One region of the Yersinia enterocolitica subsp. enterocolitica genome, then DNA from elsewhere that is predicted to be linked to it. Evidence: predicted binding sites of a transcription regulator. Region 1 holds the regulator's gene; the other holds the start of a gene.

Region 1 (7,897 bases):
AATATCGACTAAAATCCTGTAGCTCTCCGCTTTTTTATATCCGGAGTTTCGGCAATACTGTGACTCTTCATCTTCATTTCAGGGCCAAGGTTGGTAGCGTTATTATGCGTTTAATACTTACGCTGTTTGTGCTGCTGTTTACCCAGCTATTTCTAAACCTCGCACATGCGTCGCCGCAGGCTCACGTCTCGGCTGAGCAAAAAAAAGGCCAAGTCAGTCAGGCCAGTCCTGATGACCGTAAAAAGCGTAAAGCTGATAAAAATACTAAAAAAGCCAAAATTGATAACAACAAAACCAATAGTAAAAATGTGACAAATAAAATAGCGACCAACAACGATAAAAAGAAAACGGCAGCTACCGCCAGCAAAACCATTAAGAAAAAGGCACAGGAAGTCAGCAAACCTACCAGCCCAAAAGTCACTAGTAGCAAAAAAACGAATATTAAAACTGCTAGCAATAAAAAAGCGGCAGTTAAAAAAACCGAAAAAGTGGCTTACGGTCGCCATCGCAATAAAACCCAAGGTAAAGCCGCGACCGAATTAGTAGCAAATAGTAAAATAAAACTCAGCCCTGCGCATAAAAAGCGCTATCAGCATGCTAAACAGACCGCAATGAGCAAACTGATGAAGCAAGTAGGGAAACCTTATCGCTGGGGTGGCACCTCCCCTAATACCGGTTTTGATTGCAGCGGGCTTATTTACTACGCCTATAAAGATGTCATCAGAATAAAAATGCCACGTACTGCTAATGAAATGTATCATTTGCGCGATGCAGCACCGGTTAAACGCGCTGAATTAGAAAGTGGTGATTTAGTGTTCTTCAATATTGCTAATCGCGGTGTTGCTGATCATGTCGGCGTTTATTTAGGCAACGGCAAATTTATTCAGTCACCACGCACCGGTGAAGAAATTCGTATCAGCATGCTAGACAACGACTACTGGCAAGATCATTATGTCGGCGCTCGTCGTGTTGTGACACCGAAAACTATCCGCTAAACCAAGCACCGCACCCGGTAGCCCTATCGGGTGCTTGTATACCTGTCAAACATACCTGTCAAACTTCAACCAGCCAATATCCCATCAAATAATATGGTTATGCCTGTCATTCCTGTTAAAAGTTGTTAAAATTAATGCCCACAATAAAAATACAACAATTACGATTTTAACCGCTCCTCACCACATCTTAGTGAGCTAACGTTCGGATTTGAGGAGCAAACACCCTGAGCAACCCCGAAAGGAGAGAGCTATGTCTTTTGAATTACCGGCATTACCTTATGCACAAAATGCACTGGAACCGCACATTTCTGCTGAAACGCTGGAATACCATTACGGCAAGCACCACAACACCTATGTGGTAAACCTCAATAACCTGATCAAGGATACTGAGTTTGCAGGTAAATCCTTGGAGGAGATTGTCAAAACCTCCAGTGGCGGTATTTTTAACAATGCAGCTCAAGTTTGGAACCACACCTTTTACTGGCACTGTTTATCACCTAATGGCGGCGGCGAGCCGACAGGAAAAGTCGCCGATGCCATTAATCAATCCTTTGGATCTTTTGCTGAATTTAAAGCGCAATTTACTGATGCGGCGGTAAAAAACTTTGGCGCGGGCTGGACCTGGCTGGTCAAAAAAACGGATGGCACGTTAGCTATTGTCAGCACATCAAATGCGGCGACACCGCTGACGACCGCTGATAAGCCATTGTTAACTGTGGATGTATGGGAGCACGCTTACTATATTGATTATCGTAATGCGCGACCAAAATATCTGGAGAATTTCTGGGCGCTGGTGAATTGGTCTTTCGTTGAGAAAAACTTAGCCTGATAAGACAAGAAGCAAAAGACGCCGGGTAATCATATTACCAACAGAAATAATTAAGGGCGGGTTAACCGCCCTACTTATCACTTCACACCGGCACGCGGCTTAATTAATTCATGACCGCCACGAAGCTAAAGGCAATAATCATCGCCAGTGCACCAACAGTCGTAATCAGCGACATTTTCAGATTGGTATCCATAAGAACTCCTCAGCCGGTTTATTTTAGTAGGGTAAAGGCACATAGTTAGTGCGTTAAATTATTTTCCCACAGTTAAGAAAAAAAATCTTGTGCCCATTACGCACTTTATAACATTGATTACCTCTTCCACTTTTCCTCCAGATCAGCCAAAATTCGCAGTTCATAACTGTATGCCGACTAATAACGTCTAATAAATACTCTCAGACGACCATCTGACTTAGCTCTCCAGCCTACTATCTTGTTTCTGTCTGAGCGGTGTTCGAGTCATGCAGGCAAACGATTAACATAATACTTACCTGCTGTAACAGGTGAGCTTAGGAGTCATTCTTTTTATGGCAACGATTAAAGATGTGGCCAAACACGCGGGTGTGTCTACTACCACCGTTTCGCACGTTATCAACAAAACTCGTTTCGTCGCCGAAAACACCAAGGCCGCTGTGTGGGCAGCCATTAAAGAACTGCATTATTCACCGAGTGCTGTGGCGCGCAGTTTGAAAGTTAATCACACTAAATCAATTGGCTTGTTGGCGACATCCAGCGAAGCCCCCTATTTTGCTGAAGTGATCGAAGCGGTTGAAAATAGCTGTTATAGCAAAGGCTACACTCTGATTTTATGTAACTCTCATAATAATCTGGACAAGCAAAAAGCCTATTTGGCGATGCTGGCACAAAAGCGTGTTGATGGCTTATTGGTGATGTGTTCTGAATATCCGGAACAGCTACTGGGAATGTTAGAGGATTATCGCAATATTCCAATGGTAGTGATGGATTGGGGAACCGCCCGTGGCGATTTTACCGATTCGATTATTGATAATGCATTCGAAGGCGGTTATTTAGCTGGCCGTTATCTTATTGAGCGTGGTCACCGCGATATCGGGGCTATCCCCGGCCAGCTATCGCGTAATACCGGTGGCGGTCGCCATCAGGGCTTCCTAAAAGCATTAGAGGAGGCCAACATCACCCTGCGAGAAGAATGGGTGGTTCAAGGTGATTTTGAGCCAGAATCCGGCTATAAAGCCATGCATCAAATTCTGACACAAAAGCATCGTCCGACTGCTGTATTCTGTGGTGGCGATATTATGGCAATGGGCGCGATATGCGCCGCAGATGAATTAGGTTTGCGTGTACCACAAGATATTTCGGTGATCGGGTATGACAATGTGCGTAATGCGCGCTATTTCTCGCCGGCGTTGACCACCATTCATCAGCCGAAAGAGCGATTGGGTGAAACGGCTTTTGCTATGTTGCTCGACAGAATTGTCAGCAAACGCGAAGACCCTCAAACCATTGAAGTACATCCAAAACTAGTCGAACGTCGTTCTGTTGCTGATGGCCCATTCCGCGATTATCGTCGCTAAGCACAGTTATCATCGCTAAACATTTAGTCTGCCGGTAGCGCCCTGTTACCGGCGGCTAATTCTGCCGAAGCTCATTATCCGTGCCATTAGCATCTCTTAGCCACTCATCATTTAACGTGACACTGTCACCCAAATATTCCAACATCCAGGCTAAGGCCGGGGAATGGTTATTCTGCTCCCACGTCAAGCAACACGGGCTAGCAGGTAAGGGGTCAGCGAGTGTTAAGGCTGCCAGTTTCCCTTGTGCAATCAGGGGCGATACCATATGAGCGGGCACCATGCCAATACATAACCCCTCACACAGACAGTCTATGCCCGTCGCCCAATCCGGTGCCACTAATCGCTGTTGGTTATCCAACGTCCAGGTATCTCGTTTCGGCAAATTTCGCGCAGTATCCTCTAAACAGAGGGAGGGATAAGGCCGCAACTGATCGTCGTTAAGTGGCCCGGTTAGCTGCGCTAAAGGGTGATTGATACTTACTACGCAATGCCAGGTCAGAAAACCCATGTCACGGAAGACGAACCGCCCGCCAACCGGGATGGCACGCGTCGCACCAATGGCCATATCCGCTTGCCCATCCGCCAGCGCATCCCAAACGCCGTTAAAGACTTCATAACGCACCCGCAATTCGATATCGGGAAAATGGCGATAAAAATCCAGCACTAAACGGCGGCTTCGCTGAGGTTTGACAATTTTATCGACCACGATATTTAATTGCCCGCGCCAGCCATTCGCCACTTGTTGACATTGACGACGTGTGTCATTCATTTTTTTGATAACATCACGCGATTCTTTAATAAAAACTTTGCCTGCTTCGGTCAATTCTACATCCCGATGGCGGCGCGCAAATAGCGGCACAGCCAACCACTCCTCCAATTGACGCACGGTATAACTTATCGCAGACGGTACGCGGTGCAATTCTTGCGCAGCAGCGCTGAAACTCCCGGTGCGCGCAACAGCATCCACCACATCTAATGAGTATTCTGACCACATGGTTTTGCGCTTCCTTTAAACGGAATTTTTGACATCAATTTTTTTGATAGCATGGCGCAAATATTACCGTTTCACAACAGAATATCGCGTCGTTAGAATGCCCCCGCAATTAATTTTCGATAACAAAAGTTTTACCTGCAAAAACTATAATTTAGCCAAAGTCATTGGAACCACAGGCAGGCAGCAAACGAACACATCCCGATGAGCTTATATCAATAAGTGATGCGGGTAAGTAAGAGCAGCTAACACCCCTGCGGTTTCAAGGACGAAGGATATAATGAGAAACAACAATGAAAACAACATCGAGCTTCATGTTCTACCTGGCCGGTTTGAGCATGTTGGGGTATCTGGCCACTGACATGTATTTGCCCGCCTTTGGTGCCATGCAACAAGAACTCCAAACCTCCGCCGGCTCCATCAGCGCCAGCCTTAGTATCTTTCTCGCGGGTTTCGCGATCGCCCAACTTATCTGGGGACCCGTTTCGGACAAAATAGGCCGCAAACCGGTGCTGTTAGCAGGGTTAGGGTTATTTGCTATCGGCTGCCTGGGGATTTTATGGGTTGAAACTGCGGCGCAGTTATTGGTTTTGCGCTTTATTCAGGCGGTGGGGGTCTGTTCCGCTGCGGTGAGCTGGCAAGCCTTAGTGGTCGATCGCTATCGCGACGGCAAGGCCAACCGAGTATTTGCGACCATTATGCCATTAGTGGCGTTATCCCCTGCGCTCGCGCCATTACTGGGTGCCTGGTTATTAAACCATTTCAGCTGGCGCTCAATTTTTGTCGTGCTATTGGCGATTACCCTGCTGCTACTGATTCCGACCGCCTTGCTTAAGGAACGGAAAAAAACAGCGCCGGATAACGTAGATAGAAGCAAAAACGCCATTAGTTTCTGGCAGTTACTGAAGTCTCCGGTATTCAGCGGCAACGTGATGATGTTTGCTGCATGCAGTGCCGGTTTTTTTTGCCTGGCTAACGGGTTCACCTTTTATTTTAGGTGATATGGGATATAGCCCGAATGTCATTGGTTTGAGTTATGTTCCACAAACAGTAGCCTTTCTACTGGGGGGATTTGGTTGCCGTAGTGCATTGAGTCGAATCAAGGGTAACACCCTACTGCCGTGGCTGTTGGCCGGTTATGCTATCAGTATGATTGCACTTTATCTGATAGCAACGCTGACGACGCCAACACTGGTGACCTTACTTATTCCGTTCTGCTTAATGGCGCTTGTGAATGGTGCCTGCTACCCTATTACCGTAGCAAATGCATTAATGCCCTTTCCTGCCAGTACGGGTAAAGCAGCAGCGTTGCAAAACACACTACAACTGGGCTTGTGTTTTATTGCCAGCATGATGGTGTCGGCCTATATCAGCCAACCTTTGCTGGCAACCGTCACTGTGATGCTGTCAACGGTAGCTTTAGCCGCATTGGGATATGGCATTCATTGTTATGCGTTGAGGAAAGAAAAAGTCCATACTAATAATAATGACTATAATTGCGTGGAGTCATAATTCCTTGTAAAAATAGTCACTAAGTGAAATTTTGGCCGGGAAAGATTTAGTATTGAGAAAGCTTCCCGGCAAGCCTATACTCGGTTTAACCGATTATAATATCATTTAAAAAAAGCATTATCTTAAGCACTTGCTGGACGCGTGGATTGCGTCACATTTACTCTTATGGATGAGCAGCCCTAAATTAGGGTTTCTTCTTAATCTTCCTCTGTCCGTAATGGATACCAAACACCAACTTTATTGGTATGTATCTGCGCATATAGTTTTTATCGCGGGTCATAAGTCAGAAGAAAGTGATGGAGAAGCTATGAGTTCATCCTGTATAGAAGACCAGAGTATTCAAGAAAATCCGTGGTTTCGCATTGTACAAGAAATGCTGAGCCGCGCTGATATTGAAATCAATGGCTCACGTCCCTTCGATATTAGAGTTAATAATCCAGACTTCTTTAAGCGGGTATTACAAGAAGGATCTTTGGCATTAGGTGAGAGTTATATGGATGGCTGGTGGGAATGCGATCGGCTGGATATTTTCTTCCAGCGCGTTCTCAGAGCTGGTCTGGAGCATCAACTTCCACACCATTTCAAAGATACTTTACGCATTGCTGCCGCACGTATTATCAATTTGCAATCGAAGAAACGAGCTTGGATTGTCGGCAAAGAACATTACGATCTCGGTAATGATCTGTTTAGCCTAATGCTCGACCCCAATATGCAATATTCTTGCGCCTATTGGAAAGATGCGGCCACCCTTGAACAAGCGCAGGAAAATAAATTGCAGATGATCTGTGAGAAGCTGCAATTAGCACCGGGTATGAAGCTGCTCGATATCGGTTGTGGCTGGGGTGGGCTAGCCGCTTACGCCGCGCGCCATTTCGGGGTGTCGGTTTCAGGTGTCACTATTTCAGCTGAACAGCAAAAATTGGCACAAAAACGCTGTGAAGGTTTGGATGTCACTATTTTGCTGCAAGATTATCGCGACCTGGATGAACAATTCGATCGTATTGTCTCGGTGGGAATGTTCGAACATGTTGGGCCTAAAAATTACAGCACCTATTTTGAGATAGTTAAACGTAATTTAAAACCTGACGGTTTATTTCTGCTACATACCATCGGCGCTAATCGTACTGACCTGAGTGTTGACCCGTGGATTAATAAGTATATTTTCCCCAATGGGTGTTTGCCGTCGGTACAACATATTGCCAAGGCCAGCGAGCCTTATTTCATCATGGAAGATTGGCATAATTTCGGGGCCGATTACGACCGAACATTGATGGCCTGGTATGAACGTTTCCAAGCCGCATGGCCAAAATTAGCTGAGAATTACTCGCCTCGATTTGAGCGGATGTTTAGCTATTATCTGAATGCCTGTGCCGGTGCATTCCGCGCCAGAGATATTCAATTGTGGCAGGTATTATTCAGCCCCAATGGGGTAGAAGGCGGTATTCGGGTCGCTCGTTAATATCTAACGTGATACTCTTTTAAAAAGACAGACTTAAAAAGGCAGGAGCACATCAGCCCTGCCTTTTATTATTTTATACGCGAGCGACTTTTTCAGCTGCTGCTACCGGAGCAATTTCGCGTTGCGCCAATACCCGCTCAACGGTATCCACTACAGCCTGTGTTTGGGGGTCTATTTCAATATTCACCCGATGCCCCAGTCGCTTTTTACCTAATGTGGTTCGCGCCAGTGTTTCCGGAATCAAATGAACGCAAAAACGGTTACCCACCACCTCGCCAATGGTCAGACTGATGCCATCAATACCGATAAAGCCTTTGTGTAATACATATTTCATTAAATCGTCGCTGGGCAGTCGAAACCAGATCTGACGGTTATTTTCTGAGGTATATATTTTGGCTATTTCAGCGGTACAAATAATATGACCGGACATAAGATGGCCGCCAATTTCATCACTAAATTTAGCGGCCCGCTCCAGATTAACTACATCGCCTACTTTAATATCACCCAAATTGGTAATACGCAGCGTTTCCTTCATTAAATCAAAACTGACTCGATTTCCA
Region 2 (7,897 bases), 1.5 Mb from region 1:
GGAAGAATTAAACGTAGTTGATGGAATCAATGAAGCGAGTACTTGGTTGGTGAATAATCAGGAATTACTGATTCAGTATGCAGTTAATCTTATCGCAGCCTTATTGATTCTGATTGTGGGTTCGATTATTGCCAAAGTGGTTTCTGGCATGCTTGGCCGAGTGATGAAATTGCGCGGAATTGATATCACTGTTGCGGATTTTTTGGCAGCAATGGTGCGTTACAGCATTCTGGCGTTCACTATTGTGGCGGTTCTGGGGCGTCTTGGGGTGCAAACCGCGTCAGTGATTGCGGTCATCGGTGCTGCTGGTTTAGCTGTTGGTTTGGCGCTGCAAGGCTCACTGTCCAACTTTGCCGCAGGTGTGTTGCTGGTGGCCTTCCGTCCATTTAAAGCGGGTGAGTACGTCGATCTGGGTGGCGTAGCCGGTACCGTGGTGCAAGTGCAAATTTTCTCAACCACGCTACGGACGGTTGACGACAAAATCATTGTTGTACCGAACGGTAAAATTATTGCCAACAATATAATCAATACCAGCCGTGAACCGAACCGCCGTACAGATATGGTAATCGGTGTCTCTTATGATGCAGATATTGATGTGGTGAAGAAAGTGCTGGGTGACATCATTGCAGCCGATTCACGCATTATGCATGACAAAGGGGTTACCGTGCGTCTGAATGAGATGGCTGCTTCTTCTCTCAACTTCACGGTGCGCGTTTGGACTACTAATGGCGATGCGATGGAAGTGTATTGGGATTTGATGGAAAACTTCAAACGTGCATTGGATGCTCACAAAATCGGCATTCCATATCCACAGATGGATGTGCATTTGCATCAGGTTGATAAAGCAGAATCTGCTCCGACAGCATAGCTGCTGATAGCGAGTGAGTGAAGGGGTTACCGCACCCAGGGGCGCTCCGGCAACTCCGTCGCTACGACCCCAATGGCACGATTCCCCTTCAGTTGACTTTGCCAGCGGTCAATACGGGCTATTTTTAGCCCGTTTGAGGTTAATGACAAAGTGCCCGTAACGGTGAAAACAGGCAGATCGTAAAGACGCCGTAAACCCTTCCCTGGGGGCTCGACCCGCGCCATCCGTGGCGCGGACGCTTTACTCTTCTACTTGCCTTCACCTTGCAAGATCGAGTCGTTGGGGTTTGTCAGCGGTCTGACGGGCTATTTTTAGCCCGTTTTTTCTCTTTTTCATTTATTTTTCTCCCGCGCGAGCTTCAGTTTATTAATTATTAGTTTTTCTTATAGTAGATAAGAAATATCAATTTCCTCTGATGGTTTTATCCCCGTACTATGCTGCTAATTCCTCCCCAATTCTCTCAATCAGTTTTGAGTATTATTTAAAGGTAACAGTATGTTAGCCGTATTTTTGCAAGGTTTTGCCCTGAGTGCAGCCATGATCCTCCCCCTTGGGCCGCAAAATGCTTTTGTGATGAATCAGGGAATTAAGCGGCAGCATCATTTGATGAGTGCATCATTGTGTGCCCTTAGTGACATTATCTTAATTTGCGCCGGTATTTTTGGCGGTAGCGCCTTACTGAACCGCTCTCCCCTGCTGCTGGCACTGGTCACCTGGGGCGGCGTGGCATTTTTGTTATGGTATGGCTGGGGAGCGCTGATGGCCGCATGGCGTGGAGATAGCTCATCTGCTGCGGTTGCCGCTGGTACACAAGGGCGCTGGCGCATTATCGTGACATTATTGGCGGTGACCTGACTTAACCCGCATGTCTATCTGGATACTTTTGTGGTGCTGGGTAGCTTGGGAGGCCAGTTATTACCGGATGTTCGGCCCTGGTTTGCTTTTGGTGCCGTGAGCGCTTCAGTTGCCTGGTTTTTTGCTCTGGCATTGTTGGCTGCGTGGCTATCGCCGTGGCTTAATCGGCCTGGCTCACAGCGGGTAATCAATTTGCTGGTGGGGGGAGTGATGTGGTTTATCGCTTTTCAGTTAGCGCGACAGGGATTGAACCTGTAAGTTTTTATCATTAATCCGAATCCCTAATTTAGTAAGATATGCTACGGTTGTCTTATACCCGTCATACTTCAAGCTGCATGTATGTTGGCTGCCTTCGTTCACCCCAGTCACTGACTTGTGTAAGCTTCTGGGGACTCGCTCAGTTGCCGCCTTCATGCAACTCGAATTATTTAGTGCATAGTTTTATTATGATTATCTTAGGAGGCTTCCGTGAAGTTGAAGACATTGGCTTTGGCCGCAATGATGGGATTAGGGACGTTACCTTTGGCGCTACAAGTTCAAGCCGCCGAAGTGCCAGAAGGGCCGCATGTTGTTACCTCCGGCACCGCCAGTGTTGATGCAACACCGGATATCGCTACTATTGCCATTGAAGTGAGTGTATCTGCCAAAGACGCCGCAGATGCCAAAAAACAGGCAGATACCCGCGTCGCACAATATTTTGATTTTCTGCGTAAGAGTGGCATTGAGAAAAAAGATATCAATGCTGCCAATATTCGTACTCAACCTGAATACGATTATCAAAAAACCGGTGAAGCTGTCTTGAAGGGCTACCGTGCGGTACGTCAGGTTCAGGTGACACTGCGCCAACTGGATAAGTTAAATGAGTTGCTGGATGGTGCGTTAAAATCAGGTCTGAATGAGATTCGTGCCGTGGAATTGGGTGTTGCCAATCCGGACACTTACCGTGAACAGGCGCGTAAAAAGGCTATTGAAAATGCCATTAGTCAGGCGGGTGCATTGGCAGATGGTTTTAAGGTGAAATTAGGGCCGGTATACAGCATTCGTTACCATGTTGCTAACTACCAGCCAATGCCAGTAGCGCGTATGTTCAAGAGTGCCGAAGCTGCACCAGCCAATGATGCCGCCCAAACTTACGAACAACAGACCATTCATTTTGATGATCAGGTTGATGTGGTATTTGAGCTAAAAACCAGCTCTAACACGCCAGCCACTGCCGTCAAATAAGCTAGTCTTGCCGTAATACCTGACGCCCGTAAGATAATAGGGCGTCAGTTACTTTTCTCATCGTCCGGCTTTCTGGCGCGAATCGATGCCAGAACAGCATTCTCCGTTGCAATAATCCCGGCGTCAGATTAATTAATTCACCGGATGCCAACTCTTTTTCAATTTGCAGATGCGGGATCATACAGCAGGTAGTGCCTTGTCTTGCTAACTGTACAAACGCTTCTGACGAGTTAACGATATGGCAGGGCACGCTGCCCGGCGACAAATCGAAATTCTGCTGTAAAAACGCCTGATGCATATCATCCAAATGGTCAAAGGCCACCGCAGGTGCTTTCAGCAATGCCGAGCGGGTCACGCCATTGGGGAAATAACGTTCTGCAAAGGGTTTTGAAGCAACAAACAGGTAATCCAGTGCGCCGAGCTGATCAACCAGGCAGCTTGGCAGCGGCTGAGGTTGGATACTGACCGCACCTACCACTTCGCCACGACGTAACCGTTCTTGAGTTCGAGTTTCATCTTCGACTTGTAAATTTAGCCGGATAGGGGAGTCGGCCAACACCGGTTTTAAGGCTGGCAGGAGCCAGGTTGCCAGGCTGTCGGCGTTGACCGCCAATGACAGCAGCAGCGGTGTATCGCCGCCGTTATCATTGCCGAGCCACTCTTCTTCCAGCAATTCGACCTGATGCAGCAAGGCGAGCAGTTTCTGCCCTTGCTCAGTTGGACGGGGGGGCACAGTGCGCACCAACAGTGGTTGACCGAACAGATTCTCCAACTGCTTAATGCGTTGAGATACCGCCGATTGGGTGATGCAAAGTTTTTGTGCAGCGCGTTCAAAACCGCGTTCACGGATCACCGCGTCCAGCGCTTGTAGCGTACGGTAGTCTGGGCGTTTCATCGGAGTCATCTCTCCAAATATTAAGTTAATACCGCACTATGCCACATTTTGATCATTTATCTATGTCGGAATGCCGCGGGGCTCGCCACAAATAAACCGGCATAACTGTGATCCAGCTAAAATTAACCATCACACGAGTTGGCTTTATTGCGACGTTTTATCACTTAATATGCTCTATAATGACGTCAGGTTTTCTTTCACATCAAGGCGTGAACTTACCATGACTCAGGATGAACTTAAAAAAGCAGTGGGCTGGGCAGCATTAGAATATGTCAAACCTGGCACTATCGTTGGGGTCGGTACTGGCTCAACTGCGGCACATTTTATCGATGCTCTTGCTTCCATTAAAGGCCAGATCGAAGGGGCTGTTTCTAGCTCTGATGCCTCTACCGCTAAACTGAAAAGTTATGGCATTCAGGTATTTGATTGCAACGAAGTGGACGAGCTGGACATTTATGTCGACGGTGCTGATGAAATTAACAGCCAAATGCAGATGATCAAAGGCGGCGGTGCGGCTCTGACCCGCGAGAAAATCATTGCGGCCATTGCGCGTAAATTCATCTGTATTGCCGATGCTTCCAAACAGGTTGATGTGCTGGGTAAATTCCCGTTGCCGGTCGAAGTTATCCCAATGGCGCGTTCTTATGTGGCGCGTGAACTGGTGAAATTAGGCGGGTTACCTGAATATCGCCAGAATGTTTTGACTGATAACGGCAATGTTATTTTGGATGTCCATAATCTGACTATTTTGGATGCCATTGCGCTTGAAAATAAAATTAATAATATTGCCGGTGTTGTCACTGTGGGGCTATTTGCCAACCGAGGTGCTGATGTTGCACTAATTGGCACTGCCGATGGTGTTAAAACCGTAGAACTTAAGTGATCAGCTAATATGTATTCAGGATGAGGTTTGGTTGCTTCATCCTGATAATTTTTGCCTTTAAAACTCTTTTCTTAAAATGGTTAAATTTGGTGATATATATCACATTTACTCATTTCATTTTCTTAACCTGCCATTAACTCACTTCCTGCCAGTTTTTTATTCCATAAATTAACATTTGCACTGTTTGTTATGCTGACAGCAAGGCAATCGTTTGTATTGCTGCCAGCGAAATATTTGTTATGTTGACTGGGTGCTGACCGGATTCATTCGATATCGGCAGCCACATCTGAAGTCTGAAAATAGGGTCGGGGACATGGCAAAAGTATCACTGGAGAAAGACAGAATTAAGTTTCTGTTAGTGGAAGGGGTGCACCAGAGCACGGTTGATAATCTGCGTGCAGCCGGTTATAGCAATATTGAATATCATAAAGGTGCCTTAGACACCGAATCACTGAAAGAATCTATTCGTGATGCCCATTTCATCGGGATTCGATCGCGCACGCATCTGTCCGAAGAAGTCTTTGCTGCAGCAGAAAAGTTGGTTGCAGTCGGTTGTTTCTGTATCGGTACCAATCAGGTTGATTTAAAAGCGGCGACTAAACGTGGTGTGCCGGTATTCAATGCACCTTTCTCCAATACCCGTTCGGTAGCCGAAATGGTACTGGGCGAGTTACTGCTGATGTTCCGTGGTATTCCATCCGCCAACGCCAAAGCGCACCGTGGCGAGTGGAACAAACTGGCAGTCGGTTCCTATGAAGCCCGTGGTAAAAAACTGGGTATTATCGGCTATGGTCATATCGGGACTCAGTTAGGTATTTTGGCTGAAAGTGTCGGCATGAAAGTGTTCTTCTACGATATTGAAAATAAACTGTCGTTGGGGAATGCACAGCAGGTACGTCATCTGTCTGACTTGCTGAATATGAGTGATGTGATTAGCTTGCATGTGCCAGAAAACCACTCCACCAAAAATATGATTGGCCCTGAGCAGTTAGCTCTGATGAAACCGGGCGCGATGTTGATCAATGCCTCACGCGGAACGGTGGTTGATATCCCGGCACTCTGTGATGCGCTGGCGAGCAATCATCTGGCAGGGGCGGCAATCGACGTTTTCCCTGAAGAACCAGCAACCAATAAAGACCCGTTCAATTCACCATTGTGCGAGTTTGATAATGTGCTATTGACCCCACACATTGGTGGTTCAACTCAAGAAGCGCAGGAAAATATCGGTGATGAAGTCGCCGGTAAACTGGCGAAGTATTCCGACAACGGCTCAACGCTGTCTGCGGTTAACTTCCCGGAAGTTTCTCTGCCAGCGCACGGTGATAACACTCGCCGCTTGCTGCATATCCATGAGAACCGCCCAGGCATCCTGACCAGCATCAACAAAATCTTTGCTGAGCAGAATGTCAACATTGCCGCGCAGTATTTGCAAACCAGCGCTGATATTGGTTATGTCGTTATCGACGTTGAGACTGATGATGCGGAAAATGCAGAAAAAGCCTTGCAGGCAATGAAAGCGATTCCGGGGACTATTCGCTCGCGCCTATTGTACTGATATTTATTATATTGGTAGCGCGAATAGTAACCGACAACCCGGTATCTGCTGATGCCGGGTTTGTTGTTATTTTTTATATCGTTGCGTAGGCCACCTTACCACTGCCACACCTTTGTCGGTGTCACAATCTCTGGTAACGGCACATCCCAATGTTCACTCGGTAAGTGCTCTACCTGCTGGCAATCATGAGCCAAACCAATAGGATAGGGGCCACCCTGCTGCCAGTTTTGTAGCGTACGGTCATAGAATCCGCCCCCCATACCTAAACGTTGTCCATCTTGATCAAACGCCACCAGCGGAGTTATCACGACATCCAGTCGTTTTAATGGCAAGACATCGCGCACATCTAATTGAGGCTCCAGAATGTTCAGGCGATTACGAATGAGCTGGCTATCAGGACGATAGTGGAGAAACAACAAATGGCCGGGACAGAAAGGATGAAGTACCGGCAGATAAATCTGTTTTTTCTGCTGCCACAATAATTCGATAACAGGAGCGGTATCTAACTCGCCATCGAAAGAGAGAAAGAGTGCAATAGTATTGGCTTGCTGAATTTTGTCGTGGGAAGCGATTTGTCTGGCGGCGAGATTGGCGGATTGTTGTTGTTGCTCAGGAGTCAAAAGACGCCGACGCTCACGGATTTCACTGCGAATTTTTTGCCGCTCAAGGGCATGCTGCGGATTTAGAGGCATGTTATACCCATCATACTTCAAGTTGCATATGCGTTGGCTACGCTCAATTACCCGAATCACTTACTTATGTAAGTTCATTTGGACTCACTCTCTTGCCGCCTTCCTGAAACTCGAATTATTGAGGGTATAAAAGATATGCAGCTGAGGTAAGTGAGAGGAAAATTGCCTGTATCAGAACGAACGTGATAACCGTAAATACGTGTTACACGATAAGAAAGGGATCTCCGAGATGCCGCCGCAGGCTGTAACCCTTGAACCCATGGTTCAAGGTGAACGCAGCGTCGCAACCTTAAGGCTTCTCGGCGGACCGAGCATGCGCACCGGTTACGGAGGCACTACATTCTGTTGGTATTAAATATCGGCTCAGGGGACTGACCCGCTGACGAACACCTCAGAGAAATTCTTTACTCTCTGCTGAATCTATCATTCAACAGAGATTTATTCAAACTGTGCATCCTGACGTTCAGAGATGCGACCTTGTTCAAGCAATGCCTGTTCAATGGTCTGTTGTAGCATCCGAATACGTTGCTCCATATTGGATGCATAGTCACGGGTTTTCAACCTTTCCTGAGCTAATTCGTGACATACGTTCAATGCCGCGATGAAAACTAACTGCTCAGTATTGGTGACTCTAGTGCGAACTTTCAGATCTTGCAACCGTTGGTTAAGATCTTCTGCGGCCATGTTCAACGCGTCTTGTTGTTCTGGCGGACAATTAACTCTTAACGAGCGACCAAAAATTTGAATATCTACTGGTTGTGCAGACATGCCACCTTCCTGACTAATTTCGCGCCAGCCCTGAAAACCAGAGGCAAAATGCTCGTAGCTGCAAAGCGGGCGTCACTATATATATCTCAATACCAAGATACAACCCCTTTATACCCGTCATCCTTCAAGCTGCATATGCGGTGGCTGCTCTCGCTCG

The links. The regulator PurR, encoded in region 1, represses purine synthesis genes. The targets are predictions, from matches to a motif close to CANGCAAACGTTTGCNTG.
Region 2: the regulator PurR is predicted to act here: its motif matches at 4,926-4,943, upstream of serA (phosphoglycerate dehydrogenase).

The regions. Positions count from the first base shown of each region.
Region 1 is NZ_LR590469.1:947,722-955,618, reverse strand. Features, by position in the region: gene FGL26_RS04445 (C40 family peptidase) at 105-995, shown strand; gene sodB (superoxide dismutase [Fe]) at 1,246-1,824, shown strand; gene cydH (cytochrome bd-I oxidase subunit CydH) at 1,928-2,017, opposite strand; gene purR (HTH-type transcriptional repressor PurR) at 2,350-3,375, shown strand; gene punR (DNA-binding transcriptional activator PunR) at 3,431-4,369, opposite strand; partial or broken gene punC (purine nucleoside transporter PunC) at 4,660-5,878, shown strand; gene cfa (cyclopropane fatty acyl phospholipid synthase) at 6,186-7,337, shown strand; gene FGL26_RS04410 (riboflavin synthase) at 7,411-7,897, opposite strand, start outside.
Region 2 is NZ_LR590469.1:2,452,862-2,460,758, reverse strand. Features, by position in the region: gene mscS (small-conductance mechanosensitive channel MscS) at 1-868, shown strand, start outside; partial or broken gene argO (arginine exporter ArgO) at 1,364-1,981, shown strand; gene FGL26_RS11720 (oxidative stress defense protein) at 2,192-2,947, shown strand; gene FGL26_RS11715 (LysR family transcriptional regulator ArgP) at 2,949-3,842, opposite strand; gene rpiA (ribose-5-phosphate isomerase RpiA) at 4,063-4,725, shown strand; gene serA (phosphoglycerate dehydrogenase) at 5,039-6,280, shown strand; gene FGL26_RS11700 (5-formyltetrahydrofolate cyclo-ligase) at 6,376-6,972, opposite strand; RNA gene ssrS (6S RNA) at 7,190-7,373, opposite strand; gene zapA (cell division protein ZapA) at 7,411-7,740, opposite strand.